Regions from separate parts of the Streptomyces sp. NPDC044064 genome, predicted to be linked through region 1. Evidence: riboswitches for the same ligand, from Rfam matches in the RefSeq annotation. Region 1 holds a riboswitch; each other region holds the start of a gene.
What was found. Region 1 has a riboswitch for S-adenosylmethionine ahead of AC07DS_RS21550 (aminotransferase class V-fold PLP-dependent enzyme). Riboswitches for the same ligand answer to the same signal wherever they lie in the genome.
Positions count from the first base shown of each region.

Region 2: it holds a riboswitch for S-adenosylmethionine, as region 1 does, so the genes downstream of both, AC07DS_RS28105 (amino acid ABC transporter permease) here and AC07DS_RS21550 (aminotransferase class V-fold PLP-dependent enzyme) in region 1, are expected to answer to the same signal.
Region 3: it holds a riboswitch for S-adenosylmethionine, as region 1 does, so the genes downstream of both, thrC (threonine synthase) here and AC07DS_RS21550 (aminotransferase class V-fold PLP-dependent enzyme) in region 1, are expected to answer to the same signal.

Region 1 is NZ_JBWKFN010000012.1:272,429-282,228, reverse strand. It holds gene qcrB (cytochrome bc1 complex cytochrome b subunit) at 1-1,591, shown strand, start outside; gene trpD (anthranilate phosphoribosyltransferase) at 1,711-2,775, shown strand; SAM riboswitch class IV at 2,862-2,978, shown strand; gene AC07DS_RS21550 (aminotransferase class V-fold PLP-dependent enzyme) at 3,139-4,500, shown strand; gene AC07DS_RS21545 (Lrp/AsnC family transcriptional regulator) at 4,536-4,817, opposite strand; gene AC07DS_RS21540 (rhomboid family intramembrane serine protease) at 4,814-5,557, opposite strand; gene AC07DS_RS21535 (hypothetical protein) at 5,711-5,950, shown strand; gene AC07DS_RS21530 (NYN domain-containing protein) at 5,988-7,331, shown strand; gene AC07DS_RS21525 (C40 family peptidase) at 7,544-8,578, shown strand; gene AC07DS_RS21520 (C40 family peptidase) at 8,815-9,800, shown strand, end outside.
Region 2 is NZ_JBWKFN010000018.1:164,747-174,546, reverse strand. It holds gene AC07DS_RS28120 (putative leader peptide) at 28-138, opposite strand; gene AC07DS_RS28115 (transporter substrate-binding domain-containing protein) at 247-1,266, opposite strand; gene AC07DS_RS28110 (amino acid ABC transporter ATP-binding protein) at 1,327-2,118, opposite strand; gene AC07DS_RS28105 (amino acid ABC transporter permease) at 2,115-3,095, opposite strand; SAM riboswitch class IV at 3,484-3,594, opposite strand; gene AC07DS_RS28100 (glutathione S-transferase C-terminal domain-containing protein) at 3,673-4,560, opposite strand; gene AC07DS_RS28095 (putative leader peptide) at 4,758-4,880, opposite strand; gene AC07DS_RS28090 (NAD(P)/FAD-dependent oxidoreductase) at 5,034-6,212, shown strand; gene AC07DS_RS28085 ((2Fe-2S)-binding protein) at 6,209-6,511, shown strand; gene AC07DS_RS28080 (FAD/NAD(P)-dependent oxidoreductase) at 6,504-7,901, shown strand; gene AC07DS_RS28075 (dihydrodipicolinate synthase family protein) at 7,990-8,886, shown strand; gene AC07DS_RS28070 (proline racemase family protein) at 8,938-9,800, shown strand, end outside.
Region 3 is NZ_JBWKFN010000021.1:10,415-20,214, forward strand. It holds gene AC07DS_RS29865 (cold-shock protein) at 62-268, opposite strand; gene AC07DS_RS29870 (MoaD/ThiS family protein) at 710-985, opposite strand; gene thrC (threonine synthase) at 1,036-2,319, opposite strand; SAM riboswitch class I at 2,337-2,478, opposite strand; gene AC07DS_RS29880 (glucosyl-3-phosphoglycerate synthase) at 2,637-3,581, shown strand; gene AC07DS_RS29885 (alpha,alpha-trehalose-phosphate synthase (UDP-forming)) at 3,668-5,086, shown strand; gene otsB (trehalose-phosphatase) at 5,091-5,924, opposite strand; gene AC07DS_RS29895 (DUF3263 domain-containing protein) at 5,974-6,198, opposite strand; gene AC07DS_RS29900 (extracellular solute-binding protein) at 6,234-7,508, opposite strand; gene AC07DS_RS29905 (ROK family protein) at 7,618-8,559, shown strand; gene nagA (N-acetylglucosamine-6-phosphate deacetylase) at 8,559-9,767, shown strand.

The DNA of each region.
Region 1 (9,800 bases):
CGCCGGCGAGCGCGTCGCCGACTGGGCCGACGGACGGCTCGGGATCTACTCCCTGGCCAAGTCCAACATGCGCAAGATCTTCCCCGACCACTGGTCGTTCATGTTGGGCGAAGTCTGCTTGTACAGCTTCCTCATCATCATCCTGACCGGTGTCTACCTGACGCTGTTCTTCCACCCGTCGATGAACGAGGTGGAGTACCACGGCAGCTACGTCCCGCTCCAGGGACAGCTGATGTCCGAGGCGTTCAACTCGACCCTGCACATCTCCTTCGACGTGCGCGGTGGTCTGCTCATCCGGCAGATCCACCACTGGGCCGCGCTGATCTTCCTCGCCGGCATGTTCGTGCACATGATGCGCGTGTTCTTCACCGGCGCGTTCCGCAAGCCGCGTGAGATCAACTGGCTGTTCGGCTTCCTCCTGTTCGTCCTGGGCATGTTCACCGGCTTCACCGGTTACTCGCTCCCGGACGACCTGCTCTCCGGCACCGGTGTCCGCTTCACCGAGGGCGCGATCCTGTCGATGCCGATCGTCGGCACCTACATCTCGTTCTTCCTCTTCGGCGGCGAGTTCCCCGGTCACGACTTCGTCGCCCGGTTCTACTCGATCCACATCCTGCTGCTGCCGGGCATCATGCTCGGCCTGATGGTGGGCCACCTGATCCTGGTCTTCTACCACAAGCACACGCAGTTCGCGGGTCCCGGAAAGACGAACAACAACGTCGTCGGCATGCCGCTGCTGCCGGTCTACATGGCCAAGGCCGGAGGCTTCTTCTTCCTGGTCTTCGGTGTGATCGCGGCCATCGCCGCGGTGACGCAGATCAACCCGATCTGGGCCATGGGTCCCTACCGCCCCGACCAGGTGTCCACCGGCGCCCAGCCCGACTGGTACATGGGCTTCGCCGAGGGTCTGGTCCGCTACATGCCGGGCTGGGAGATCAACTTCTGGGGTCACACGCTCGTCCTGGGCGTGTTCATCCCGCTGGTGCTCTTCGGTCTCGTCCTGGCGGCGATCGCGCTCTACCCGTTCATCGAGTCCTGGGTCACCGGCGACAAGAGCGAGCACCACATCCTGGACCGCCCGCGCAACGCCCCGACCCGTACCGCGTTCGGTGTCGCCTGGGTGACCGTGTACATGGTCGGCCTGATCGGTGGTGGCAACGACCTCATCGCCACCCACTTCCACCTGTCGATCAACGACGTGACCTGGTTCGTCCGGATCTTCTTCTTCGCCGGACCGGTCATCGCGTTCATCACCACCAAGCGGATCTGCCTCGGCCTGCAGCGCCGCGACCGCGACAAGGTGCTGCACGGTCGCGAGACCGGCATCATCAAGCGCCTGCCGCACGGTGAGTTCATCGAGGTGCACGAGCCGCTCAGCCAGGAGCAGCTGCACACCCTCACGGCTCACCACCAGTACGAGCCGGCCGAGATCGGTCCGACGGTCGACGAGAACGGTGTCGAGCGCAAGGTGAAGGGGTCCGAGAAGCTGCGCGCCAAGCTCAGCAACGCCTACTACGGCGAGGACAACCAGATCCCGAAGCCGACTGTCGACGAGTACAAGGAGATCACGAGCGGCCACGGCCACCACTGATCCTCGCGTCGCCACACCACGCCGAAGGGCCCCGTCCGTGTTGCGGACGGGGCCCTTCGCCGTGTCCCGGGCTGGATAGGGTGGGACCACACTGTTCTTCTAGACACCCAGGAGCGGCTATGAGCGCTGTGACCCCCGCTGGAGGCGACACCGCGGCGGGCCGTTCCTGGCCCGCCCTGCTGAACGGGCTGCTGGACGGCCAGGACCTGTCCGCCGACGACACGGCCTGGGCGATGGACCTGATCATGCGCGGCGAGGCGACCGACGCGCAGATCGCCGGGTTCCTGGTGGCCCTGCGGTCCAAGGGCGAGACGGTGGAGGAGATCACCGGACTCGTGCGGACCATGTACGAGCACGCCAACGTGATCGAGGTACCCGGGCCCGCCGTCGACATTGTCGGCACCGGCGGTGACGGCGCCAAGACGGTGAACATCTCCACGATGTCGTCGATCGTCGTCGCCGGCACCGGAGCGAAGGTCGTCAAGCACGGCAACCGCGCCGCGTCCTCCGCCTCCGGGTCCTCCGACGTCCTGGAGAAGCTCGGGATCAACCTGAACCTGACCCCGAAGCGGGTGGCCGAGGTCGCCGACGAGGCCGGCATCACCATCTGCTTCGCGGTGAAGTTCCACCCGGCGCTGCGCCATGTCGCCGCGGCGCGCGGCCAGTTGGGTATCCGTACGACCTTCAACGTGCTCGGCCCGCTCACCAACCCGGCCAAGGTGCGCGCCCAGGCGGTCGGTGTCGCCGACCCCCGGATGGCGCCGATCGTGGCCGGGGTCCTCGCCGAGCGCGGCAACTCCGCGCTGGTCTTCCGCGGCGACGACGGCCTGGACGAGCTGACGACCACGTCCACCTCCAGGGTGTGGGTGGTCCGGGACGGCAAGGTCGCGGAGGAGAGCTTCGACCCGCGGGACGTCGGCATCGACCTCGTCCCCGTGGAGGCCCTGCGCGGCGCCGACGCGTCGTACAACGCGGAGGTCGCCCGCCGCGTGCTGGACGGCGAGCAGGGCCCGGTACGGGACGCGGTCCTGCTGAACTCGGCGGCCGCCCTGGTGGCCCTCGAACCGACCGGGGGCCCCCTGGCCGAGCAGCTCCGCGCCGGCATGGCCAAGGCGGCCGTGTCGATCGACTCGGGCGAGGCGAGGCGGACGTTGGAGCGGTGGGTGGCGGCCAGCAACAAGTAGCGGTCGGCTGATCGCCGTCGCGGCGGTGTCCCGGGATCCGGACAGAAGTTGCGCGGCGGCGATCGGCTCGGCTACGTTCCTGATCAGGTCATGAGTGACAGTCATGAGGCCCCGGCCGACTGTCCGGCAACCCTCCGTCCGTGGCGGGGTGCCCCGGGTGAAGACCAGGCCGTGGGCAGCGAGGTCCACGGCAAGCGCGGACCCCTCGCAAACCAGGGGTCCTGGTCGTCGAGGGAGCCTTCTGTGAGCAAGCGAATGCGATAGGGCGTAGAGCCCCGCCTCCGCGTACCCCTTTCACCTTCCCCACGTTCGAGCCGTACGCGCTCACGTGGTGGTTCCGCATTCCTCTCACAGGAGCTCGCCATGTCCGTCTTCACCGCTGCCGCCGACCAGTCCGTTTGTGCCCCTCTGCCCGTTCTGGGCGGTGACGTCACCGTCCCGCTCGTGACCGGCGGCGAAGTCACCTACGCGGCGCTCGACTACGCGGCCAGCGCCCCCGCCCTCCAGCGTGTCTGGGACGACGTGGCGGCCTACGCGCCGTACTACGGCAGCGTCCACCGCGGGGCCGGCTACCTCTCCCAGCTCTCCACCGACCTGTTCGAGAACGCCCGCAGGACGGTCGCCGAGTTCCTCGACTGCCGTGCGGCCGACCAGGTGGTCTTCACCCGCTCGACCACGGACTCCCTGAACCTCCTCGCCGCCGCCCTGCCCGCCGACTGCCAGGTCTTCGTCTTCGAGACCGAGCACCACGCCTCCCTGCTGCCCTGGCGGGACGCCCGCGTCACTTACCTCGACGCCCCGCGCACCCCGCGGCAGGCCGTCGAGACCCTGGAGCGGGCCCTCGCCGACCGTGAGCCGCACGGCCCGGCCCTGGTCTGCGTCACCGGCGCCTCCAACGTGACCGGCGAGCTGTGGCCGGTGCGCGAGCTGGCCGCCGCGGCGCACGCGCACGGCGCCCGGATCGTCCTGGACGCCGCCCAGCTGGCCCCGCACCACCCCGTGTCGGTCCAGGACCTCGACGTCGACTGGGTCGCCTTCTCCGGCCACAAGCTGTATGCCCCCTTCGGCTCCGGCATCCTGGCCGGCCGCGCCGACTGGCTGGTCGCGGCCGAGCCGTACCTGGCGGGCGGCGGCGCCAGCCGTAAGGTGACCCGGCGCGAGGACGGGGGAGTGGCCGTGGAGTGGCACGAGAGCGCCGCCCGCCACGAGGCCGGCTCCCCGAACGTCATCGGCGCCTACTCCATCGCCTCCGCCTGCAGGGCGCTGACGGAGGCCGGCTTCGACGCGCTGGTCGCCCGTGAGCAGCACCTGATCGCGAAGGTGCGGGCGGGCCTGGCCGAGGTGCCCGAGGTCCGGGTCCTCTCCCTCTTCGGGGACGACGCCCCCCGCGTCGGCGTGATCAGCTTCGTCGTGGACGGCTGGAACAGCTCCCACTTCGCCGCAGCCCTCTCCGCCGAGTACGGCATCGGCGTCCGCGACGGCCTGTTCTGCGCCCACCCCCTGGTCCGCACCCTCCTCGGCTCCGACCCCCAGACCCAGGGCGAGTGCGGCGCCCCCGAGGCCGCGCCGGGCGAGAAGTCCCTGAACGCGATCCGCGTGAGCTTCGGCGCGGGCACCCCCGACGAGCACGTGGAGCGCTTCGTCGCGGCGGTGAAGGAACTGGTGACCGAGGGCGCGAAGTGGACGTACCGCACGGAGGAGGGCCGCTGCGTCCCGGCGGTGTGAGCCTCTGAACGCCTGGTGAGGCGGTCTTCAGCCGATCAGTTGTCCAGACCGATCGAGAAGGCCGCCTCGAGGTCGTGCTGCGAGTACGTACGGAAAGCTACGTGCGTGTCCGTGGCCTCGACCCCGGGAATCTTGCTGATCCGCCCCGGAATCACGTCGGCCAGATCCTCGTGCCGGCGCACCCGCACCATGGCGATCAGGTCGTACGTACCGGTGACGGAGAAGACCTCGCTCACCGAATCCAGCGAAGCGACCTGCTCCGCGATCTCGGGGATCCGGTCCACGCTGGTCTTGATCAGGACGATCGCGGTGATCACGACGGGTTCTCTCCCTCGGGTGCCGGAGCCGGTGCGCACTCAACCTTAGTGGTACGCCGGTATCGCACCCATGCGTAACCGAACCCCACCCCGAAGCCGACCAGGTGCGCGAGGTAGGCGACCCCCGGCCCCTCGCCGGCGCGCCCCGCCGCCAGCCACTGCAGCGCCGCCCAGAAGGGCAGCACCACCCAGGCCGGGAAGCGCATCGGCAGGAAGAACAGGAACGGGAGCAGACTGGTGACACGGGCGCGGGGAAACAGATAGAGGAACGCGCCGAGAACCGCCGAGATGGCCCCGGACGCGCCCACCAGTGACTGCTCGGAGGTGGCGTTGGCGGCCGCGTAGCCCAGCAGGGCCAGGTAACCGCAGCAGACGTAGAAGAGGGTGAACTCCACCCGGCCCATTCGTTCCTCGGTCATGATCCCGAAGACGAAGAGGAAGAGCATGTTGCCGATCAGGTGCACCCAGCTGCCGTGCACGAACAGCGCGGTGACCGGGGTCAGGGCCTCCCGGACGGGTTCGTCGAACAGCCGCGCCGGGACCACCCCCCAGTGCCGGAAGTACGCGCGCTGCGCGGCCGGCAGCGCGTCCGCGGAGCCGTACACCGGAGTGAGTCCGGAGGCCGGGCCCAGGACGAAGATCAGGGAGCACACGGCGATGAGGGCGTACGTCATCGGCGCGGGGGTGTCCCGGAGCGCCCTGAGTGTGCGGCCGGCCGTCGTGCTCCAGGTGTTGATCATGACTACAGAGCATGACGTAAGGGGACGCAACCTGACAGACCGCCTCGCCGCCGCGGACGGACGGGCGGTGAGGACCCGCCAGGCCGTAGGGTTACGAGCCACACGCGTCGAGGAGCGACGCGGACCGACCCGAGAAGGAAGCGAAAAGTCACGATGACGGTTCCCCTGCCGACCGCCACGACGCGATGGCGCTGCACCCTCTGCGGCAACCTCACCCGCTTCGACGTGACCCGCTCGTCGAAGGTCGTCGAGTACGTCCACCTCGACCTCGCCGGTGAGCCGACGGTCGAGGAGCGCGAGGTGGTCAGTGAGACCATCGACTCGGTGCGCTGCCGCTGGTGCAACGCGGTGGACCAGGTGGAACTCGTGGACAGGCCGGGCGCCGGCTCCTGAGCGGAGCGGGCCCCGTACAGGTATTGGGGTGTGACGGATGGTGGAGACCGCAGGCGGGGGGCCGGGCGACGGCACCGCTGAGGTGCTTGACCGTCCGCTGCCCGACGGAGTGCGCCGACGGGTCGTGCAGATCGTCTCGGACGGATTCGGCGGCCTGACCCTGGCGGAACTGCCCGCCCAATTGCGGCAGTATGCCCGGTTCGCACCGAACCGGCGGGCCAAGTTCGCCGGGAACGCGATGGCGGCCGCACTGGAGACCGATCCGCTCTTCCGGCAGCGGATCGGAGAGAAGTTCAGAGAGGCGCAGCCGGAGCTGTCCGGCGCCCTCGACTCCGGCTCGCCGCCCCCGGCCGCGGACCCGCTCGACGTGGCGGCCGCGGCCTACGTACTGCGTCCGGCGGGCTGGGTGAAGCTGGTCACCGCGGCCGGCGAGGAGGCCCAGCGGGCGGACGCCGAGCGGGCCGACGAGGAGAGCCGGGCCGAGCTGGAGCGGCTGCGCGAGGAACTGGCCGAGGCCCGGGCACAGACCCGGACCGAGACCGAACGGCTGCGCGGCGAAGCGGAGTCGGCGAAGAAGGAAGCGGAGTCGCTGCACCGCAAGCTCCGCGCCGCGCTGAGCGACGTCAAGCGCGGCGAGGCCGCGCTGCGCAAGGTCCAGGGCGAGATCGAGGCCGTGCGCGCCGAGGGGCAGGCGCAGCTGTCGGCCGCCGAGAGCGAGTCCCGCCGGCTCAAGGCCCGTCTGGGCGAGGCCGAGGCCGGGCTGGAGGCCACCCGCCGGGCGGCCCGCGAGGGGCGCAGCGTCGAGGACATGCGGGTACGCCTGCTGCTCGACACCCTGCTGGACGCCACCCAGGGGCTGCGGCGCGAACTCGCCCTGCCCCCGGTCTCCGTGCGCCCGGCCGAGACCGTGGACGCGGTCGAACCGGGGCGTATGACCCCGAAGGACATCGCGGCCCGCGCCCTGTCCGAGAACGATCCGGCGATCCTGGACCAGCTGCTCGCGCTGCCGCAGGCGCATCTGGTCGTCGACGGCTACAACGTCACCAAGACCGGCTATCCGCAGATGCCGCTGGAGAAGCAGCGGCTGCGGCTCCTGGGGCAGCTCTCGGCGCTCGCCGCGCAGACCGGCGCCGAGGTGACCTGTGTCTTCGACGGCGCCGAACTGGCCGCGCCGGTGCTGCTCGCGCCGCCGCGCGGGGTGCGGGTGCTGTTCTCCAAGCCGGGGGTCACGGCCGACGAGCTGATCCGCCAGCTGGTGCGCGCGGAGCCGCCGGGCCGTCCGGTCATCGTCGCCTCGACCGACCGGGAGGTCGCCGACGGGGTCGCCAGAGCCGGTGCCCGGCCCGTCGCCTCTGCGGTACTTCTGAAGCGACTGTCCTGAAGGTCCAACGCACATACGCAATGCCCGAATTGGCCCGACTCTCACGCCACGTAGGGTCAATCGCGCCTCACTGCAAGTGAGTTATGTGCAAAGAATGCATTGCGTCACAGGTTTTTTTGCCGCGAGGATTTGAACTGATCACAACTGGGTCACTAGGGTCTGGGCTCGAACCTCCGAACGGGTGATCACTCACAAGAAGGAGTTCGTCCTCCGTGGCGTCCCATCGTCGACCCAAGCAGCCGAGTCGCACGCGTGTCACCGTGCTGACCACCGCAGCCGCCGCTGCCGTCGCGCTCAGCGCGAACGCCGCCAATGCCGCGCCGAGCGAGAAGCTCGGCAAGGACGAGGTCAAGGCAAAGGTCGACACGCTCTACGAGCAGGCTGAACAGGCCACCGAGAAGTACAACGGGGCCAAGGAGAAGCAGCAGAAGCTGCAGAAGGAAATCTCCACCATCCAGGACAACGTGGCCCGCGGCCAGCAGGAGCTCAACAAGCTCCGCGACAGCCTGGGTTCGCTGGCGACCGCCCAGTACCGCTCCGGTGGCATAGATTCCTCGGTCCAGCTCTTCCTGTCCTCCAACCCGGACGACTTCCTCGACAAGGCCTCCACGCTCGACCAGTTGAGCAGCCAGCAGGTCGAGGCGCTGAAGAAGATTCAGGACAAACAGCGCGAACTCGCCCAGGAGCGCGCCGAGGCCACCGAGAAGCTCAAGGACCTCGCCGCCACCCGCACCGAGCTGGGCAACAAGAAGAAGGAAGTCCAGGGCAAGCTCGCCGAGGCGCAGAAGCTGCTCAACACCCTGACCGCCAAGGAGAAGGCCGCGCTCGCCGCAGAGCAGGCGCGTGCCAACCGCTCCTCCACCGAGCGGGTGGACCTCGGCGACGCCCCGCCGGCCTCCGGCCGCGCCTCGGCCGCGTTCTCCGCCGCCCAGAGCAAGATCGGCACGCCGTACGTCTACGGCGCTTCCGGCCCGTCCTCGTTCGACTGCTCGGGCCTGACCTCCTGGGCCTACGCGCAGGCCGGTGTCTCCATCCCGCGCACCTCCGAGGCCCAGGCGAACATCGGCACCCGGATCTCCAGCCAGAGCGACCTCAAGGTCGGCGACCTGGTGTTCTTCTACGGCGACCTGCACCACGTCGGCCTCTACGCCGGCAACGGCCAGGTGCTGCACGCCCCGCACACCGGCGCCGTGGTCCGCTACGAGGCCATCGGCAACATGCCGTTCCAGTTCGGCGTCCGGGTCTGACAACTTCGCGACGCTGACTCGGTGGCGCCCGAACGGGCGAATCCGGTGAACCGAGACTGACTCCACGTCCCGCCCATGACCTGCGTCAGGGGCGGGACGTCGCGTTTGCGCGCCGCCCGACGGCGTTCGGCGCGGTCCTTCCGCACGGCTACTGTCTGCCGCGATTCCCCGGCGCAGGGGCCTCCCCGTCCCCGGCGCCGGGGAAGCTGTCTCTGTCCGCCAGCAGAAGGACTGCCGTGGGGTCCCATCGCCGCCTTGCACTGTCCGGGTTCAACCGGGGCGCCGGCGTCGCCCTGTGCGTGTTGTCGGCCGCGTCCGCCGCGCTCGGCGGCCTACCCGCCCAAGCGGCGCCGCACGGGGACACCCGTGCCGAGGTGGACCGCCTCTACGAGGAGGCCGAGAGGGCGACCCAGGCCTACGACAGGGCCGACGAGCGGGCCGACGTGCTGCGCCGGGAGGTCCGGGACGCGCAGGACCACATCGCCCGGCAGCAGCAGCGCATCAACACCATGCGCGAGCGGCTCGGTTCGCTGGCCGGCGCCCAGTACCGCGCCGGCGGCATCGACCCGGCCGTCGCGCTGCTCTTCTCCGACGACCCCGACGACTACCTGGACAAGGCGGCCACCCTCGACCGCATCGGCGCCCAGCAGGCGGAACGGCTGCGCGAGTTGAGCGCGGCGATGCGCGAGCTGGCCCAGGAGCGCGCCGAGGCCGCCGGGAAGCTCGCCGCGCTGGAGCAGAGCCGCAGGGCGGTCGACACGCACAAGCGGACCGTGGAGAAGAAGCTCGCCAGGGCCCGGCAGCTGCTCAACTCCCTGCCCGCCGCGGAACGCGCCGCCTACGACCGGGCCTCCCGCTCCGACGGCTCCGACCGCGTCGACCTGCCCGACCTGTCCGGCGCCGTCGCCCCCGACGCCCGCGCGGCCGCCGCCGTCGCCGCCGCCCGCTCCGCCCTCGGCCGCCCTTACGTGTGGGGCGCCACCGGCCCCTCCGGCTTCGACTGCTCGGGCCTGATGCAGTGGTCGTACGGGCACGCCGGCATCCACCTGCCGCGCACCTCCCAGGAGCAGCGGTACGCCGGCCGGCAGATCCCGCTCTCCCAGGCGCGCCCCGGCGATCTGGTCGTCTACCGCTCCGACGCCAGCCATGTGGCGATGTACGTCGGCAACGGCCAGGTCATCCACGCCCCCTACCCGGGCGCGCCGGTGCGCTACGACCCGGT
Region 2 (9,800 bases), on a different contig from region 1:
GAGTGGACCGCTGCGGCCGGGGAGAAGTCAGGGGCGACAGAGTGCGCCGGCCACGCGCTGGAGGTCTATGTGCGGCCGGGAGTGCAGGCGGACGGAGCGGTACGGCTGCGGGACGCGCAGCGGGAGTACCCGGGACACGGCCCACACCTCCGTCCGTCCGGCACGGCGGGCCTGGTCGGCGTCCGCCTGGCGGATCTCGTCATGAGCCGGAACACCCGGGTGACCCCGGATGTTCCCGGCGACCGGTCAGGAGTTGTCCAGCGGCAGTCCCGGCGGGTTGACCTCCGCCTTGTCCACGGCCTCGTTCGAGAGGTTGTACGCGGCCAGCCACTTGCCGTACTGCCCGCTCCTGATCAGATGGTCGATGGCGTCGGCGAGCGGCCGGGCCAGCCCGCTGTCCTTCTTCGTGGTCGCGGCGATCAGCCCCTGCAGACCGGCCCCGGCACCGGAGTAGGTGCCCGCGCTGCGGGTCGGGTCGGGCGACTTGGCGGTCTGGGTGACGTGGTAGGCGACACCGGGGTTGGCGGAGAAGTAGGCGTCGATCTTGCCGCCGGTCAGCGCCAGGTACGTGGCGTTCTTGCCGGCGTAGTGCTTGACCGTGAGGTTCTTGCCCTCCTTCTTCAGCTTCGCCTGGAACTCCAGGAGGATCTTCTCCTGGTTGGTGCCGTTGTCGACGGCGACCGTCTTCCCGGCGAGGTTCTCGTAGTCGCCGTCGAAGTTCCAGGTGCTCTTCTTCAGCACCTCGAAGCCCACGTTGTCCTTGCGGTAGGAGGCGAAGTCGTACTTCTTCTTGCGTTCCTCGGTGTCGGTGATGTTGGCGAAGCCGACGTCGGCCTTGCCGCTGTCGATGCCGACGAACATGTTCTCCCAGGTGGCGTTGGACAGTTGGGGCTTCAGTCCGAGGACGGCGGCGACCAGACGGCCGAAGTCGGGCTCGGCGCCGGTGAGCGTCTTCTGGTCGCTGCCGACGTAGGCCAGTGGCGGGAAGCCGTCGGGCAGAGCCCCCACGACGATCTTCAGGGTCCCGCTCTTCCGGACGGAGGCGGGCAGTTCGGCGCTGATGGACTTCACCTCTGAGACCTTCAGCTCGGTCTGCCTGGCCGCGCCGTTGGACACCCGGCCCACGGTCACCGTGCCGGCCGGGTCGGTCGTCGTGGCGGCCTCGCTGTCGCCCCCGCAGGCGGCGAGTCCACCGGCGAGGGCGGCGAGAGCGGTCGCCGCGGTGAGGCCGCGTGTCAGGCTGCGTCGGGAGAACTGGGTGGGCATGGCTGTCCTTGTCGTTCGGTGGTGAGGGTGCAACAGGGGTGAAGCGGGAGGGGAGGGAGGTCAGAGGACCTTGCTCAGGAAGTCCCGGGTCCGCTCGTGCCGTGGGCGGTCCAGCACCTCGGCCGGCGGGCCCTGTTCGACGATCCTTCCGCCGTCGATGAAGACGATCCGGTCGGCGACCTCGCGGGCGAAGCCGATCTCGTGGGTGACGATGACGAGGGTGGTGCCGCTGCTCGCCAGGTCCTTGATCACGGAGAGGACCTCGCCGACGAGTTCGGGGTCGAGCGCCGAGGTCGGCTCGTCGAAGAGGATGATGCCGGGCCGCAGGGCGAGGGCGCGGGCGATGGCGACGCGCTGCTGCTGGCCGCCGGACAGCTGCCGCGGGTAGGCGCCGGTCCGGTCGCCGAGGCCGACCCGGGTGAGCAGTTCGCGCGCCAGCTCCTGCGCCTCGGGCCTGGTCAGTCTTCCGGTGGCGACGGGGGCGGCCGCGACGTTGTCGAGGACGGTCAGATGCGGGAAGAGGTTGAAGTTCTGGAAGACGAAGCCGATACGGCTGCGCTGGGCCAGGATCGCGCGCTCACTCAGCTCCCTCAGCCGGCCCCCGCTGCCGCGCCTGACGCCGATCAGCTCGCCACCGACGCTGACGTGCCCGATCTCGGGCTTCTCCAGATGGTTGACGACCCTCAGCAGCGTGGACTTGCCGGAGCCGGAGGGGCCGAGGACGACGGTGACCTCGCCGGGGCGCACGGTCAGGTCGATGCCGTCGAGGACGCGGTGGGCGCCGTACCACTTGTGGACGTCGTGGATCTCCAGCGCGGCCGGGGCCGGCTGCGGGGTCCGGGTGGTGGTCATACGGCGGCCTCCCGGCGCAGCCGGGCCCTCAGGTCGGCGAGGCCGGTGCGCGCCTTCTGCAGCGGGGTCGGCGGCAGGCCGCGGGTGGCGCCGCGGGCGAAGTACCGCTCGACGTAGAACTGGACGACGGACACGACGCTGGTCAGGAGCAGATACCAGACGGTGGCGACGAGCAGCAGCGGCACGATGTCGCCCGGGTAGGTGCTGCCCATGGTCTGCACCGAGCCGAACAGGTCGAGCAGGGAGACGTAGAACACCAGGGACGTGCTCTTGATCAGGCCGATGAGCTGGTTGACGTAGTTCGGGGTGATGGACCTCAGGGCCTGGGGGAAGACGATGCGGGTGAACTGGTAGCCCCTCGGCAGTCCGAGCGCGGCCGCCGCCTCGTGCTGGCCCTGGTCCACCGAGAGGATGCCGCCGCGTACGACCTCGGCCGCGTAGGCCGCCTCATTGAGGCTCAGGCCGACGACGGCGACCGTCAGGTCGGTGGCCAGCCTGGACTCGTCGAAGGTGAAGAAGGCCGGCCCGAAGGGGATGCCGAGGCTCAACGTCTTGTACAGCGCACTGAAGTTGTAGAGGAAGATCAGGACGACGATCAGCGGTACCGAGCGGAACAGCCAGGTGTAGGTCCAGCTCACCGCCCGCAGCACCGGGCTGCCGGAGAGCCGGCCGAGGGCCAGCAGGACGCCCCCGAGCAGGCCGAACACGGCGCTGAGCGCGGCGACTTCGAGGGTGATGCCCAGACCGTCGAGGATGACGGGGCGCAGGAACCAGTAGCGGAAGCGGTCCCACTGGTAGAAGGGGTTCGTGGCCAGTCCGTGCACGATCTGCGCGACGAACACGAGGACGACGGCGGTGACGATCCACCGGCCGGGCCGACGCAGCGGCTGAACTCGTTGTGCTGTCAGACTCTTTGATGGTGTGTCGGCTGGTCGGGCCCCGGCGAGGGACACGGCGGCGCCTGGGGGTTCACTCATGGCGGGCTCCGGCGGGAGTCGGACACCCCGGGATCACGGCGGGCCAGGAATGGGCTACGACGGCGCTACGGCACGAGGTGGCACACGGGAACGCACGGGAACCGGGGGCTGGGCGGACGACGGCACACCGCACCGGGGTGTGCGTCAGGAACGCGGGGGCTGGGAAGCGCTGAGCCGGGAAGGGCGGGGCTGGGAAGTGAGGTCAGCCCCGACAGCGGGCACGGCTGCCCGACGCGGTACACAGTGCGCTGTTGACGCGGAGGAGATCGACGGCGCGATCGGCGACGAGGAGCCCGGCGTACGGCGGTACGCAGCTCTGGGCACGGCCCGCGGCCGTCCGGAGAGCTGCGTACATGGCGTCACCTGTCACTGTTCCGGCCCCGCGGGGCCCTCGCGCTTACCGAAGTCGTCGTCCGGTCCGGTCGTCACCTGGGGCACCCCACCGCGATGCGAGGGTTGCCGGTCAGCCAGCCAGGGCTTGGCGCTGACGCTCATGACCGTTCTGTGCGGCAAGTAAAGGCAGTTGGCCGTTCGCATGTCAACGGCTGTCCGAGTAATGGACCCGCCCGACCTGCTCTCACCTGCTGGAAGTGCCCGAGGCGTCCGCGGCGTGACCCCTCCAGTCCAGGATCTGGACGGCGGCTCCGGCGGCTTCCAGCCCCCGGCAGTGCCCGTGGTGGCGGCGGGCGATCCCGTCGAGGTCCAGGTGGGCACCGAAGGCGGGGTGGGCGGCCAGGCGGCGGGCGTGACCCCAGAGCGCCTGGTGGTCTGCGATGCGGTGCACGGCGGAGGCGTCGAGGTGGCAGCGGTGCACGGTGTCCAGCTGCACCAGCGTCACCCACAACTCGACGTCCGCTGCGGTGAGTCGGCCATCGACGAGGTACTCCTCGCCCTCCAGGTACCGCTCGATCCGGCCCAGCGTGTCCAGCAGCAGATCGAGCGCGGCCGCCCGCTCTGCGGGATCGGCGTCGGCCCGTCCGGCGCGCTGCGCGGCCTCCTCGATCCCCTCGGCGCAGAGCCGTTCGACGGCTTCGATCTGGCTCTCCGTGCCGCACGGGTACAGGCTGGGGCGCCCGTTGCGGGGGAAGCGGTCCAGGTCGCGCAGGATGTCGGCGCTGTGGGTGCTGACGATGCGCCCGGACCAGTCGTCGCTGAGCACCGGCGCGAGCGCCGGTCCGGTGTAGTGGTGGGCGCTCGCCTCGTACAGCGGGCGCAGGGCGGAGTGGCCGCCGCCGGGACGGTCGGGGACGGCGGGCAGGAAGGCCACCGGACAGCTGCCGTCGAGGCCGAGGAGGCTGTGCCCGATGGCGAGGCGAAGTCCGTCGGGACAGGCGGTGGACAGATGGAGCCGGTAGCGGTGGGGCACGGCGTAGTGGCCGCTGCGCGCGTCCCGGCCGATCCGGCCCCGGAAGGCGGGGGCGGCGCGGTGCGCGGTCGGGACGGCGGCGAGCGGAGTGATGGACATGCGTCTCCCCTGGGGCGGGCGCGCGGACGTACGCGCGGCGGAAGCGTCGTCGGTCGGTGGGTGCGGAGGGGCGGTCGCGGGCCCGGTGCGGTGCGGTCGGCGGGCCCGGTTCGGTGCGGTCGGTCGGCGGGCCCGCTGAGCCATGACGGCCTGCCTCGGCCCCGCAGGCTCAACCCCGCAGGCTCAACCCCGCAGACTCAGCCCCGAGGACTGATGGCGCTGCAGACGCGCAGCAGGTCGATGTGCAGGCGGGAGGTGAGAAGTGGTGCGTACAACGGCGTACGGCCCGCTCGGCCGACCACCGTCCGGAGGCGCACCATGTTTCCCTACCTGTTCACTAGGATTCCCTCCCCTGGAGTGTCGATCCGCCGTCGTACGACGTCAAGGGGGCGTCCACGCCTGGGACTCCGGGCGGGTGACGAGGGCGGTGCGGGGGACTCCTCAGGGAGTGCAACATGTGACATAGTACTGATGTGGCGAAGCGACTGACCTGCGATGTCGTGGTCGTCGGAGCCGGAATGGTGGGCGCGGCCTGTGCGCTGTACGCCGCGCGGACCGGCCTCGACGTGACGGTGGTGGACCGCGGCCCGGTGGCCGGCGGCACCACCGGTGCCGGCGAGGGCAACCTGCTGGTCTCAGACAAGGAGCCGGGCCCCGAGCTGGAACTCGCCCTGCTGTCGGCCCGCTTGTGGGCCGAGCTGGCCGGGGAACTGGGGGCGTCGGTCGAGTACGAGCCCAAGGGCGGTGTGGTGGTCGCCTCGACGCCCGGGGCACTCGGTGCGCTGGCGGACTTCGCCGCGGGCCAGCGCGCCGCCGGTGTCACGGCCGAGCCCGTGGACCCGGCCGGACTCCACGCTCTTGAACCTCACTTGGCGCCCGGCATGGCGGGTGGCGTCCACTATCCGCAGGACGCACAGGTCATGCCCGCGCTGGCCGCCGCCCACCTGATCCGCGCCTCCGGCGCCCGCCTGCTCACCGGGTGGACCGTGACCGGGGTGCTGCGCGCGGCGGGCGGGTCGGTGCTCGGCGTCCGTACCGACCAGGGCGACATCCACGCCCCGGCGGTGGTGAACGCGGCCGGGACCTGGGGCGGCGATCTCGCCGCACTGGCGGGCGTGCACCTGCCGGTTCTCCCCCGCCGCGGCTTCGTCCTGGTCACCGAGCCGCTGCCGCGCATGGTCCGGCACAAGGTGTACGCAGCGGACTACGTGGCGGACGTGGCGAGCGACTCGGCCGCGCTCAGGACCTCGCCGGTCGTCGAGGGCACGGCCGCCGGTCCGGTCCTGATCGGCGCCACCCGTGAACGGGTGGGATTCGACCGCTCGTTGTCCCTTCCGGCGGTACGGGCGCTGGCGGCCGGTGCGATCGGACTGTTCCCCTTCCTGGAGCGGGTGTGCGCCCTGCGGACGTACGCGGGATTCCGGCCCTACCTGCCCGACCACCTCCCGGCGATCGGCCCCGACGCCCGGCTGCCCGGCCTGTACCACGCCTGCGGCCACGAGGGCGCGGGCATCGGACTGGCCACCGGCACCGGGCAGTCGATCGCCCGGGCACTGACCGGGAAGACGCCGCACCTGGATCTCGCGCCCTTCCGTCCGGAGCGGTTCGAGGCGGCCGCCACCCCTGGAACGAACGGAGACGACACCCCATGAATCCGAGGGAGTTGGCCCGCGCCCGGCCGGGCGCCCCGTTCAGCGTCACCTTCGACGGCAGGCCCCTCGAGGCGCTGCCCGGCCAGACGGTCGCGGCCGCGCTGTGGGCGGCCGGTGTGACCGCCTGGCGCAGCACGCGTGAAGCGGGCCGGCCGCGCGGGGTGTTCTGCGGGATCGGGGTGTGCTTCGACTGCCTTGTGACCGTCAACGGCCTGGCGAACAGGCGGGCTTGCCTGCTCCCGGTACGGCCGGGTGATGTGATCCGCACACAGGAGGGGACGGGCCCGGACGATGACTGAGCGACCGCATCTCGCCGTCGTCGGGGCGGGCCCCGCGGGGCTGGCCGGAGCGCTGGCCGCGGCCGCGCGCGGCGTGCGCGTGACCCTCCTGGACGCGGCCGAACAGGCGGGCGGGCAGTTCTACCGGCAGCCCGCAGCCGCACTCGGCGCCCGCCGCCCCCAGGCCCTGCACCACCAGTGGCGCACCTGGGAACGACTGCGGGACGGACTCGACCGGCAGATTGCCGCCGGTCGGATCACACACCTGACGGATCACCATGTCTGGTGCGTGGAGGGCGAGTCCGGGGACTTCGCGGTGCACGCGCTGCGCGGTCCCGCGCAGGAGGAGGGTGTCACCGTCCGCGCGGACGCCGTCCTGCTCGCCACCGGCGGCTACGAGCGGGTGCTGCCCTTCCCGGGGTGGACGCTCCCCGGAGTCGTCACCGCGGGCGGCGCGCAGGCCATGCTCAAGGGCGGCCTCGTGCTGCCGGGCCGTACGGCCGTGGTCGCCGGGACCGGGCCGCTGCTGCTGCCCGTGGCCACGGGGCTCGCGGCGGCGGGCGCCCGCGTGGCCGCGCTGGTCGAGTCCGCCGACCCGAAGGCCCTGCTGCGGCGGGCCCCGGCACTCGTCGCGCAGCCCGGCAAGCTCGCCGAAGGCGCCTGGTACGGCGGCCGGTTGGTACGGCACGGTGTCCGTACCCTGCCCCGGCACACCGTCGTGGAGGCGCACGGCACCGACCGGCTGGAGGCGGTCGGCATCGGTGCGCTCGACCGGGACGGACGGCTCAGGCCGGGCAGCGTCCGCCGCATCCCCTGCGACACCCTCGCGGTGGGGCACGGCATGCTGCCGCACACCGACCTCGCCGAGACCCTGGGCTGCACGCTGTCCGGTACGGACGTCCGGGTCGACGACGAGCAGCGCACCGACGTACCGGGCGTCTGGGCGGCCGGAGAGACCACCGGGATCGGCGGCGCCGCCCTCTCGCTCGCCGAGGGACACATCGCCGGCCGCTCCGCCGCCGCCCGGCTGCACGGCACCACGCCCGATCCGCGCCGTTGGGCCGCGGCCGCTCGCGCCCGCACTCGGCTGCGGGAATTCTTCGCGGTGCTCGACACGGTGTACGCCCCGCCCGCCGACTGGGCCGGCCGGATCACCGACGACACGGTGGTGTGCCGCTGCGAGGAGGTCACCGCCGGGCAGGTCCGTACGGCCGTGGGCACGCTCGGAGCCGGGGACCTGCGCACCGTGAAGCTGCTCACCCGGGCCGGGATGGGCTGGTGCCAGGGCCGGATGTGCGGGCCCGCAGTGGCCGGGCTGACCGGATGCCCGCTCGCGCCGGGGCGCCGGCCGTTCGCCCGGCCGGTGCCGCTCGGGGTGCTGGCGAACCTGCCCGAGCGCGAGACCGACTGACCGGCGCACCGACTGACCGGTGCCGGAGGCATGCACACACCTACGAAGCTCAGTAATATGTCACACTCTATTGGATTGGGGACCACTCATGACCCTTCCGGAGAACCGCCCCTGGCGCGGTGTCCTCGTCGCCACCGCGCTCCCGCTGTGCGCCGACCTCTCGGTGGACCACGACCGGTATGCCGAGCACTGCGCCTGGCTGGTGGAGAACGGCTGCGACGGCGTCGTACCGAACGGCTCCCTCGGTGAGTACCAGGTGCTCACACCCGAGGAGCGCGCCCGGGTGGTGGAGACGGCCGTGGCCGCGATCGGCGGCGAGCGGGTGATGCCGGGCGTCGCGGCGTACGGCGCCGCCGAGGCGCGGCGCTGGGCCGAACAGGCGGCCGAGGCCGGCTGCGCGTCCGTGATGCTGCTGCCGCCCAACGCCTACCGCGCCGACGACCGGTCCGTGCTCGCCCACTACGCGGAGGTCGCGAGGGCGGGCGTCCCGGTGGTGGCGTACAACAACCCGATCGACACCAAGGTCGACCTCGTGCCCGAACTCCTCGCCCGGCTGCACGGCGAGGGCCACATCCACGGCGTCAAGGAGTTCTCCGGCGATGTCCGCCGCGCCTACCGGATCGCCGAACTCGCCCCCGAACTCGACCTGTTGATCGGCGCCGACGACGTCCTGCTGGAGCTGGCGGTGGCCGGAGCCAAGGGCTGGGTGGCCGGTTACCCCAACGCACTGCCCCGGGCCTCGGTCGAGCTGTACCGCGCCGCCGTGGCCGGGGACCTCACCACCGCGCTCCCCCTGTACCGGCAGCTGCACCCGCTGCTGCGCTGGGACTCCCGGGTGGAGTTCGTACAGGCCATCAAGCTGTCCATGGACGTGGTCGGCCGCTACGGCGGCCCGGTGCGCCCGCCCCGCGTCCCGCTGCTTCCCGAGCAGGAGGCAGCGGTCCGCGCGGCCACGGAGAAGGCGGCGGCCTCGGGGCTCGCGTGACCGACGGCAGGAAGGAAGGATCGCGAACCGACCACGGGAAGGAAACCGGAGATGCGCAGCAAGCTCGTCCTGCACGCCGTCGACTCGCACACCGAGGGCATGCCGACCCGGGTGATCACCGGCGGGATCGGCACCGTACCCGGTGCGACGATGAACGAGCGGCGGCTGTACTTCCGTGAACACCGGGACCCCGTCAAGCAGTTGCTGATGAACGAGCCGCGCGGGCACTCGGCGATGAGCGGCGCGATCCTGCAGCCGCCGAGCCGCCCCGACTGCGACTGGGGCGTGATCTACATCGAGGTCTCGGGCTATCTGCCGATGTGCGGGCACGGCACGATCGGCGTGGCGACGGTGCTGGTCGAGACGGGCATGGTGGAGGTCGTGGAGCCGGTGACGACCATCCGTCTGGACACCCCGGCGGGAGTCGTGGTCGCCGAGGTCGCGGTGGAGAACGGCGCGGCCACCGCCGTCACCCTCCGCAACGTGCCGTCCTTCAGCGCCGGGCTGGACCGCAAGGCGGTGCTCGCCGACGGGCGGACGGTGACGTACGACCTCGCCTACGGCGGCAACTTCTACGCCATCCTGCCGCTGGAGGAGTTCGGCCTGCCCTTCGAGCGGGCCCGCAAGGACGACATCCTCGCCGCCGGGCTTGCGCTGATGGAGGCGATCAACGGCGAGGAGGAGCCGGTCCACCCGGAGGACCCGTCCATCCGCGGCTGCCACCACGTCCACCTGTACGCGCCCGGCGCCACCGCCCGCCACTCCCGGCACGCGATGGCCATCCACCCCGGCTGGTTCGACCGCTCGCCCTGCGGCACGGGGACGAGCGCGCGCATGGCACAACTGCACGCGCGGGGCGAACTCCCGTTGCACACCGAGTTCGTGAACGAGTCCTTCATCGGCACCCGGTTCAC
Region 3 (9,800 bases), on a different contig from region 1:
CCAGGAGGTACGGACCCTTCGAAGATGAACAGAAGAACGTCGCTGTCAGTCGACGCGTGCCTCAGCTGGTCGCCAGCCGGACCATGTCCGCCTGCGGGCCCTTCTGACCCTGCGAGATCTCGAAGTCGACCCGCTGCCCCTCTTCCAGGGTGCGGTAACCGTCCATCTGGATCGCGCTGTAGTGGACGAAAACATCCGCACCACCGTCGACCGCGATGAAGCCGTACCCCTTCTCCGCGTTGAACCACTTGACGGTGCCCTGAGCCATGCCTAACTCCCCTATTACTGGCCCTTGCACAGATCCACACTTCGCGGACCCGGGTCAGACCTCACCCCCCATTGGTCGGGGGCGTGCGCCGGAACGCGTCGACCGCGGCTGAATGTATCTGTCCAACTGCCCTCTGCAACAGGTCAATCGGACGAGAATTCTGGACGAGCGCGATCCGGAATCTGCCGAGAATTCGCCCGAATTCAGGGCAAGTCGGGCTATATAAAAGGCGCAAAAGGCGCATACTCCGCGTGTACTTTGGCTGCTTCTCACCGGGCGTAAGGCATGATTCCGGGGCTTGCGACCCGCAGATCCGGCACGCGTTCCCCAACCTTACCGCGCTCAATCACACAGAATGGCCCCCTCCGCTTCTCTCACGGAGGAGGCCATTCGATGAACATTCAGTAACCGCGGTTACCGAAGGTAATGGTCCACTTTTGATCAGCCGCCGGCGACGGCGGGAATGATGGAGACACCGGCACCGTCCGGGGTCGCCGTCTCCAGCCCCTGCTCGAAGCGGACGTCGTCGTCGTTGACGTACACGTTGACGAAGCGGCGCAGCTTGCCCTGGTCGTCGAGAACCCGGGCCGCGATGCCCGTGTGGTTCTTCTCCAGGTCCTGGATCACCTCGGCGAGGGTCCCGCCCTCGGCGGCGACCTCGGCCCGGCCGCCCGTGTAGGTGCGCAGGATGGTGGGGATGCGGACGGTGACGCTCACGATGAAACCTCCGGTCAGGCGGAACGAAAGGACGGGGTAGGACGAGGTCCCTAGACGAGCCCCGCGTCGCGGAACGACTCGAGGGTGGGACGGATCGTCGCGGTGAGCCCCGTACCCGCCACCGCGTCCAGCGTCTTGAGACCGTCACCGGTGTTGAGGACGACCGTCGTCAGGGCCGGGTCCAGCACACCGTCCTCGATCAGCTTCTTCGTCACGCCGACCGTCACGCCGCCGGCGGTCTCCGCGAAGATGCCCTCGGTCCGGGCCAGCAGCTTGATCGCGTCCACGACCTGCTCGTCCGTCACGTCCTCCACCGCGCCACCGGTACGGCGGGCGATGTCCAGGACGTACGGGCCGTCGGCCGGGTTGCCGATCGCCAGCGACTTGGCGATGGTGTTCGGCTTCTGCGGGCGGACCACGTCGTGACCGGCCTTGAAGGCGGTGGACACCGGCGAGCAGCCCTCGGCCTGCGCACCGAAGATCTTGTACGGCCGGTCCTCGACGAGCCCGAGCTTGATCAGCTCCTGCAGACCCTTGTCGATCTTCGTGAGCTGGGAGCCGGAGGCGATCGGGACCACGATCTGGTCCGGGAGCCGCCAGCCGAGCTGCTCGCAGATCTCGTACGCCAGGGTCTTCGAGCCCTCCGCGTAGTACGGCCGCAGGTTGACGTTGACGAAGCCCCAGCCCTCGCCGGCCGGGTCACCGATCAGCTCGGAACAGAACCGGTTCACATCGTCGTAGTTGCCCTCGATGCCGACCAGCTCGCCGCCGTAGACCGCGGCCATCACGACCTTGCCCTGCTCCAGGTCGTGCGGGATGAACACGCAGGAGCGGAAGCCGGCGCGGGCGGCGGCGGCGCCGACGGCACCGGCGAGGTTGCCGGTCGAGGAGCAGGAGAGCGTGGTGAAGCCGAAGGCGCGCGCCGCCTCCAGGGCCTGGGCCACCACCCGGTCCTTGAAGGAGTGCGTCGGGTTGCCGGAGTCGTCCTTCACGTACAGCCCGCCGGTGACACCCAGCTCGCGGGCCAGGTTGTCGGCCTTGACGAGCTTGGTCCAGCCCGGGTTGATGTTGGGCTTGTCGGCCACGTCGGCGGGGACGGGCAGCAGCGGCGCGTAACGCCAGATGTTCGCGGGGCCGGACTCGATACGCTTGCGCAGCTCTTCGGTGTCGTAGGCGGCGAAGTCGTAGGCGATCTCCAGCGGACCGAAGCACTCCTCGCAGGCGAACACCGGCCCGAGGGGCACCCGGTGACCGCACTCGCGACAGCTCAGAGCTGTGGCGGGGCCGAGGTCTACGGTGGGATTGCTGGTGCTTGCAACTGTCTGCACAGCCATGGAGGCGAGGCCCTTTCTCCTCATCTTCCTCACGACGCATCTCGCCGTGAGACGGATTTGGCACCTTCCCTAGCCGGGAGCCTCGCTGGAGAACGAGAACCGACTGGAGGGTTGCCGGGGCTTCATCGGGCCGTTTCCCTCTGCCCCTCTGGATGAGCTGTATGTGGTTGTCAACGCTCGTTGACCCTGACATGCGATGGTCACCGGCGTTGTTCAAGACTGTAACCGAAGGCCAGGACAGTTGAGATAGTCGTCCGAACCGCGAGATGGATCACACGGTCACGCCATGTGATCACGACAGTGAGGAGCCGCAGACCGTGCTGGAAGAAGTCGAGCGCTGGCTGGCCACCCGCTCCTGGTCCGTGACCGATCGTCCGCTCCACCGGATACTCGCCGCCAAGCAGCGCACCGGTCAGTCCGTCTCCGTCGTCCTGCCCGCGCTGAACGAGGAGGAGACGGTCGGCGACATCGTCGCGATCATCCGTCACGACCTCATGCAGCAGGTCCCGCTCGTCGACGAGATCGTCGTCGTCGACTCCGGGTCCACCGACCGCACCTCCGAGGTGGCCGCCTCGGCGGGCGCCCGGGTCGTCCACCGCGACGAGATCCTCCCGCGCATCCCGGCCGTCCCCGGCAAGGGCGAGGTGCTGTGGCGCTCGCTGCTGGTGACCGGCGGGGACGTCATCTGCTTCATCGACGCCGACCTGAAGGAGTTCTCCTCCGACTTCGTCTCCGGCATCGTCGGCCCGCTGCTCACCGAACCCGGCGTCGACCTGGTCAAGGCGATGTACGACCGCCCGCTCGGCGGCGCGACCGGACAGGGCGGCCGGGTCACCGAACTCATGGCCCGTCCGCTGCTGAACATGCACTGGCCGCAGCTGGCCGGTTTCGTGCAGCCGCTCGGCGGCGAGTACGCGGCCCGCCGCTCGCTGCTCGAACAGCTCCCCTTCCCCGTCGGCTACGGCGTCGAGCTGGGCATGCTGGTCGACGCCGTGCACCTGGTCGGCCTGGACGCCCTCGCCCAGGTCGACGTCGGTGTGCGCAAGCACCGCCACCAGGACGGACAGGCGCTGGGCCGGATGGCCGCGGCGATCTACCGCACGGCACAGCTCAGGCTCGCCCGCGGACACCTCGTACGGCCGTCCCTCACCCAGTTCGAGCGGGGCGAGGACGGGTTCGAGCCACGCACCTACTCGGTGGACACCGAGGAGCGGCCGCCGATGGCGGAGATCGCGGAGTACGCGGCGCGCCGGGTGGCGTGAAGGGCGCACGAGAACGGCTGTATACAGCCCCCTTCCGGGGCAGACCGTACGTTTGAGCGTTTCCGGGCCGGGCTAGGTTGAGGCGTATGGCTTCCACCCACGGTGCTGAGGTGCTGGTCGCGTCCAATCGCGGCCCGGTTTCGTACGAGGTCCTCGAGAACGGCTCGCTGCGTGCCAGACGGGGCGGCGGCGGGCTGGTCTCGGGTCTGTCGGCCATCGGGCCGGACACCAACGCGGTATGGGTGTGCGCCGCGCTGGGCGACGGCGACCGCGAGGCGGTACGGCGCGCGGGCGGCGGGCTGCTGCCGGCCGAGGAGACCGGCGGGCAGCGGGTGCGGATGCTCGACATCGACGCGACCGTGTTCTCCGACGCGTACAACGGCATCGCCAACTCGGTGCTGTGGTTCGTCCACCACATGCTGTACCAGACGCCGCTGGAGCCGGTCTTCGACGCGGAGTTCCGGCGGCAGTGGGCGTCGTACGAGGCGTACAACCGCGCCTTCGCCGAGGCGCTGGCCGAGGAGGCGGCGGACGGCGCCGCGGTGCTCATCCAGGACTACCACCTGGCCCTCGCCCCCCGGATGCTCCGCCGGCTCCGCCCCGACCTGCGCATCGGCCACTTCTCGCACACCCCGTGGGCCCCGCCGGACTACTTCCGTCTGCTGCCCGACGACATCGCGGCCGAGCTGCTGACCGGCATCCTGGGCGCGGACCGGGCCGCGTTCCTGACCCAGCGGTGGGCGGACGCGTTCACCGACTGCTGTCACGCGGTGCTGGGCCCCGGCATCCCGTCCGGGACCCGGATCGGTGTGCACGGGCTCGGCGCGGACGCGGACTTCCTGCGCGAGCGGGCGCACCGGACGGACGTGGACGAGCGGATGGCCGCGCTGCGGGAGGAGATCGGCGAGGGGCGCCGGACGATCGTCCGGGTGGACCGCACCGAGCTGTCCAAGAACATCGTGCGCGGCCTGCTGGCGTACCGGCAGCTCCTGGAGGACCACCCCGAGTGGCGCGAACGGGTGGTCCACCTCGCCTTCGCCTACCCGTCCCGGCAGGACCTCGCCGTCTACCGGGAGTACACGGCCGAGGTGCAGCGGGTGGCGGAGACGATCAACTCCGTGTACGGGACCGAGGGCTGGACGCCGGTCGTGCTGCACGTCAAGGACGACTTCGCCCGCTCCCTGGCCGCGTACCGGCTCGCGGACGTGGCGCTGGTGAACCCGATCCGGGACGGCATGAACCTGGTCGCCAAGGAGGTGCCGGTGGTCTCCGAGGAGGGGTGCGCGCTGGTGCTGTCGCGGGAGGCGGGGGCGTACGAGGAGCTGGGCGAGGACGCGATCGTGGTGAACCCGTACGACATCGGGGGCACGGCGAACGCGTTGCACGAGGCGCTGAGCCTGCCGGCGGGTGAGCGGGCGGAACGCTCGAAGAGGCTCGCCGTGGCCGCCACGGCGCTGCCGCCCGCCCAGTGGTTCCTGGATCAGCTGGGCGGACTGGAGCGGTAGCGGGTCAGGGCATGCGTGCTGCCAGGGCTCGCAGGAGGGCCACGACTCCCTCCGGGCCGTCCACCACCACGTCCGCCCGTTCCGCCAGTTCCGTGACCTCGGTGCTGCCGCTGCAGACCAGGAGGCCGGGGACGCCGTCGGAGCGGAGCTTGTCGACGGCCGCGTAGGCGGGGAGGTCGCCGAGGTCGTCGCCGACGTAGAGGACGGACCCGGCTCCGGTGGCGCGGACGTGGTCGAGGAGGGCGACGCCCTTGTCCATGCCGGGCGGGCGGAGTTCGAGGACGAGCCGGCCGGGCTCGACGATCAGTCCGTGGCGGGTGGCGAGGTCGGCGAGGGGGTCGTGCAGGGCATCGAACGCGGCCTGCGGGTCGTCGGCGCGGCGGGTGTGCACGGCGATCGCGCGCCCCTTCTCCTCGATCCAGGTGCCGTGCCCGGCCCCGGTCTGCTCCAGGAGGCCCGGCAGCTCGGCGCGGACCTCGGCCACGCCGGGGTGGGGCGGAGGTGCGGTGACCGTGTCGGACGCGGCCTCCCAGCGTTCGGCGCCGTAGTGCCCGAGGACGACGAGGTGTTCCAGGCCGGGGGTGCCCGCGAAGCCGCCGTGCCTGACCGCCACCTCGGCGGGTCTGCCCGTGATCACGGCCACCGAGGCGACCTTGGGGGCGAGGACGGCCAGCGCGGGGACGGCGTCCGGGTGGGCTCGGGCCTGTTCGGGGTCGGCGACGATGGGGGCCAGGGTGCCGTCGAAGTCCAGGCCGATCACCGCGGTGCGGGGCCTGGCGAGCAGCGCGGCGAGTCCGTCCCGTCCGGCCTGGGTCACCGGGGTCGGCAGAAGGTCCATACGGCGACAGTATCCAGGGCGGGCCCTGGTCACTCCTGGCAGCAAAACCTCAGCGCTCCGAGCGGCGTGCCTCCCGGACCCGGCGCAGACGGTTCACCGTCACCGGGTCCAGGGCCAGGGCCCGCTCGTCGTCCAGCAGGGCGTTGAGGAGCTGGTAGTAGCGGACCGGGGAAAGGCCCAGTTCCTCGCGGATGGCCCGTTCCTTCGCGCCGGGGCCGGGGAAGGTCCGGCGCTCCAGCGCGAGGACGGCCTTTTCGCGGGTGCCCAGTTCCATGAGGGTCACCGTAACGCCGGGCGGTGACAGCCGGGTCAGCTCGCGTCGCTGCTGTCCGCCTCGGTCGCCGTCGCCTGGAGACGGGTCAGGACGCCGGAGGGGCTGCCGCCGGGGGTGACCGCCTGGCCGATCTCCTTCTTCACGGACGCGCTGACCGTCGCCCAGGAGGTCTTGCCGACGGGGTACAGCTCGGAGATCGGGAGCTGGTCGAGGAAGGGGCGCAGGTCCTTGTCGGGGGCGGAGTCCGACTCGGTCATGGTGTTGGACGCGGAACCCGTGACCGGGAGGAGTCCGTACTCGCGGGAGAAGGCGAGGACGTTCTTCTGCTCGTAGACGAAGTCGAGGAAGTCGCCTATCTGCTCGGCGTGCCCGTGCTGCTTGAAGCCCATCATCCAGTCGGTGACACCCATCGCGGCCTTGGCCTTGCCGGTGCGGCCCGGCATCGGGACCGTGCCGAAGCGCACACCCTTCTTGGCGGCCTGCTGGATCAGGGTGGGATGCCCGTTGAGCATGCCGACCTGGCCGTCGGCGAAGGCGGCGAAGGCGTCCGCGCGGTTGAGCCTGCCGGGGGCGACCGGACCGGTCAGGCCCTTGCCGACCAGGTCGTCCCTGAGCCAGGTGAACGTCTCGACGTTCTGCGCCGAGTCGATGGTGTAGGTGCCGACGTCGTCGGTGTAGCCGGCACCGCCGCTGAGCAGCCACTGCATGGTCTCGGCCTGCGCCTCCTCGGAACCGAGCGGGAGCGCGTAGGGGTACTTCACCCCCTTGTCCTTGAGCGCCTTCGCGTCGGCGGCCAGCTCGCTCCAGGTGGTGGGCGGGGTGATGCCGGCCTCGGCGAAGAGGGTCTTGTTGTAGAAGAGCACCCGGGTGGAGGCGGCGAACGGGATGCCGTACTGCACGTGCTTCCACTCGCCCGCGTCGGAGAGCTGGGAGAGGAAGTCGGCCTGGGTGCGGATGGAGAGCAGGTCGGAGGCCTGGTAGAGCTTGCCCGCGGCCGCGTAGTCGGCGTAGGCGCCGATCTGGGCGATGTCGGGCGCGTCCCCGGCGTCGACCATCTCCTTGACCTTGCGGTCGACGTCGTTCCAGGAGTAGACGCTGACCTCGACCTTCACTCCGGAGTGCTGGGACTCGTACGCCTCGGCCAGCTTGTCCCAGTACTTCTTCGAGCTGTTCGCCGTGGAGTCGCCGTAGTCGGCCGCGACCAGTCTGAGGGTCACGTCGGAGGAGCCCGTACTCCCGCAGCCGCCGAGGACCGCCGTCATGCCCAGTGCGGACACCACCGCGATCGTTCCTGCCGTACGCCGACGCACTGTCAAAGCCCCAACCCTGCTGTCTGACCGTTCAATATGTGGACACATAAGGTCTACACCACGCGAGTGGACTAGACCTCTTGTGGGTCCGCGGGCCACACTGTCCCCCGTGAGACATGTCATCGCCCTGGACGTGGGCGGTACCGGGATGAAGGCGGCCCTCGTCGGAGACGACGGCGCGCTGCTGCATCGCGCCCGCCGCGCGACCGGCCGCGAGCGCGGGCCCGACGCGGTGGTCGAGACCATCCTCGGCTTCGCCGCGGAGCTGCGCGCGTACGGCGTGGAGCACTACGGCGAACCGGCCGCGGCGGCCGGCCTCGCGGTCCCCGGCATCGTCGACGAGGAGCACGGCATCGCCGTCTACGCGGCCAACCTCGGCTGGCGGGACGTGCCCCTGCGCGCCCTTCTCGCCGACCGGCTCGGCGTGCCCGTGGCCCTCGGCCACGACGTGCGCACCGGCGGGCTCGCCGAGGGCCGGATCGGCGCGGGCAGGGGCGCCGACCGCTTCCTGTTCGTGCCGCTGGGCACCGGCATCGCCGGCGCCATCGGCGTCGACGGGCGGGTGGAGGCGGGCGCGCACGGCTTCGCCGGCGAGATCGGCCATGTCGTCGTACGGCCCGGCGGGACCCCGTGCCCCTGCGGGCAGCACGGCTGCCTGGAGCGGTACGCCTCCGCGTCCGCCGTCAGCGAGGCGTGGGCGGCGGCCTGCGGGGACCCGGAAGCGGACGCGGCCGACTGCGCGAAGGCCGTCGCGTCCGGTGACCCGAACGCCGTCCGGGTCTGGCAGGAGGCGGTGGACGCGCTGGCCGACGGGCTGGTCACCGCACTCACCCTGCTGGACCCGCGCACGCTGATCATCGGTGGCGGCCTGGCCGAGGCGGGGGAAGTGTTGTTCCAGCCGCTGCGGGACGCCGTCCGCCGGCGGGTCACCTTCCAGAAACTCCCGTCCATCGTCCCCGCCGCCCTCGGCGACACGGCCGGCTGCCTGGGCGCGGGACTCCTCGCCCGGGATCTCCTCAACCACACCAACCGTACGGAGGCAACCCGCTGATGGCAGCCGACCCAGGGGCGCGGGGAACTGCGCGACCAGCCACGACGCACCCGCAGCCCGCGAAGGCCGGAACCCCCCTGGTGCTGTCCGGCGCCAACGTGGTCCTCCCCACCGGAACCGTCAAAGAGGGCCAGGTGATCGTCGACGGCACCGGCATCACCAGCACAGCCCCAGGGAACGCCCAGGTCATCGACGTACGAAACCACTGGCTGGTGCCCGGCTTCGTCGACATCCACAACCACGGCGGTGGCGGAGCCTCCTTCTCCGGCACGGTGGACGACGTGCTCAGAGCCATCCGTACGCACCGCCTGCACGGCACCACCACCCTGGTCGCCTCCACCGTCACCGACGAGATGGATCTGCTGGTGCAGCAGGCGGGGCTGCTGAGCGAGCTGGCCGAGCAGGGCGACATCGCGGGCATCCACTTCGAGGGGCCGTTCATCTCGCCGTGCCGCAAGGGCGCGCACTCCGAGGAGCTGCTGCGCGCCCCGGACCCGGCCGAGGTGCGCAAGCTGATCGACGCGGGGCGCGGCAGGACGAAGATGGTCACCCTCGCCACCGAGCTGCCGGGCGGCATCGACTCCGTGCGGCTGCTCGCCGAGCACGGCGTGATCGCGGCGATCGGGCACACGGACGCCACCTACGAGCAGACGGTCGAGGCCATCGACGCGGGCGCCACGGTCGCCACCCACCTCTTCAACGCCATGCCGACGCTCGGCCACCGCTCCCCCGGCCCGATCGCCGCCCTGCTGGAGGACGAGCGGGTGACGGTCGAGCTGATCAACGACGGCACCCATCTCCACCCCGCCGCGCTGGAGCTGGCGTTCCATCACGCGGGCGCCTCCCGGGTCGCGTTCATCACCGACGCGATGGACGCGGCCGGCATCGGCGACGGCCGCTACATGCTCGGCCCGCTGGAGGTCGAGGTCAGCGAGGGGGTGGCCCGTCTGGTGGAGGGCGGCTCGATCGCGGGCTCCACGCTCACCCTGGACCGCGCGTTCAAGCGGGCGGTGACGGTCGACAAGCTGCCGGTCGAGGACGCGGTCGCCGCGCTTTCGGCCAACCCGGCCCGTCTCCTTGGCCTCTCCGAGCGCATCGGCTCCCTGGAGCCCGGCAAGGACGCCGACCTGGTGCTGCTGGACGCGAACTTCGACCTGAAGGGCGTGATGCGCAGGGGTGAATGGGTGGTAGCGCCCCAACTGCCCTGATCCGTCCCCCTCTTCGCCGGACGGCGGCCGATC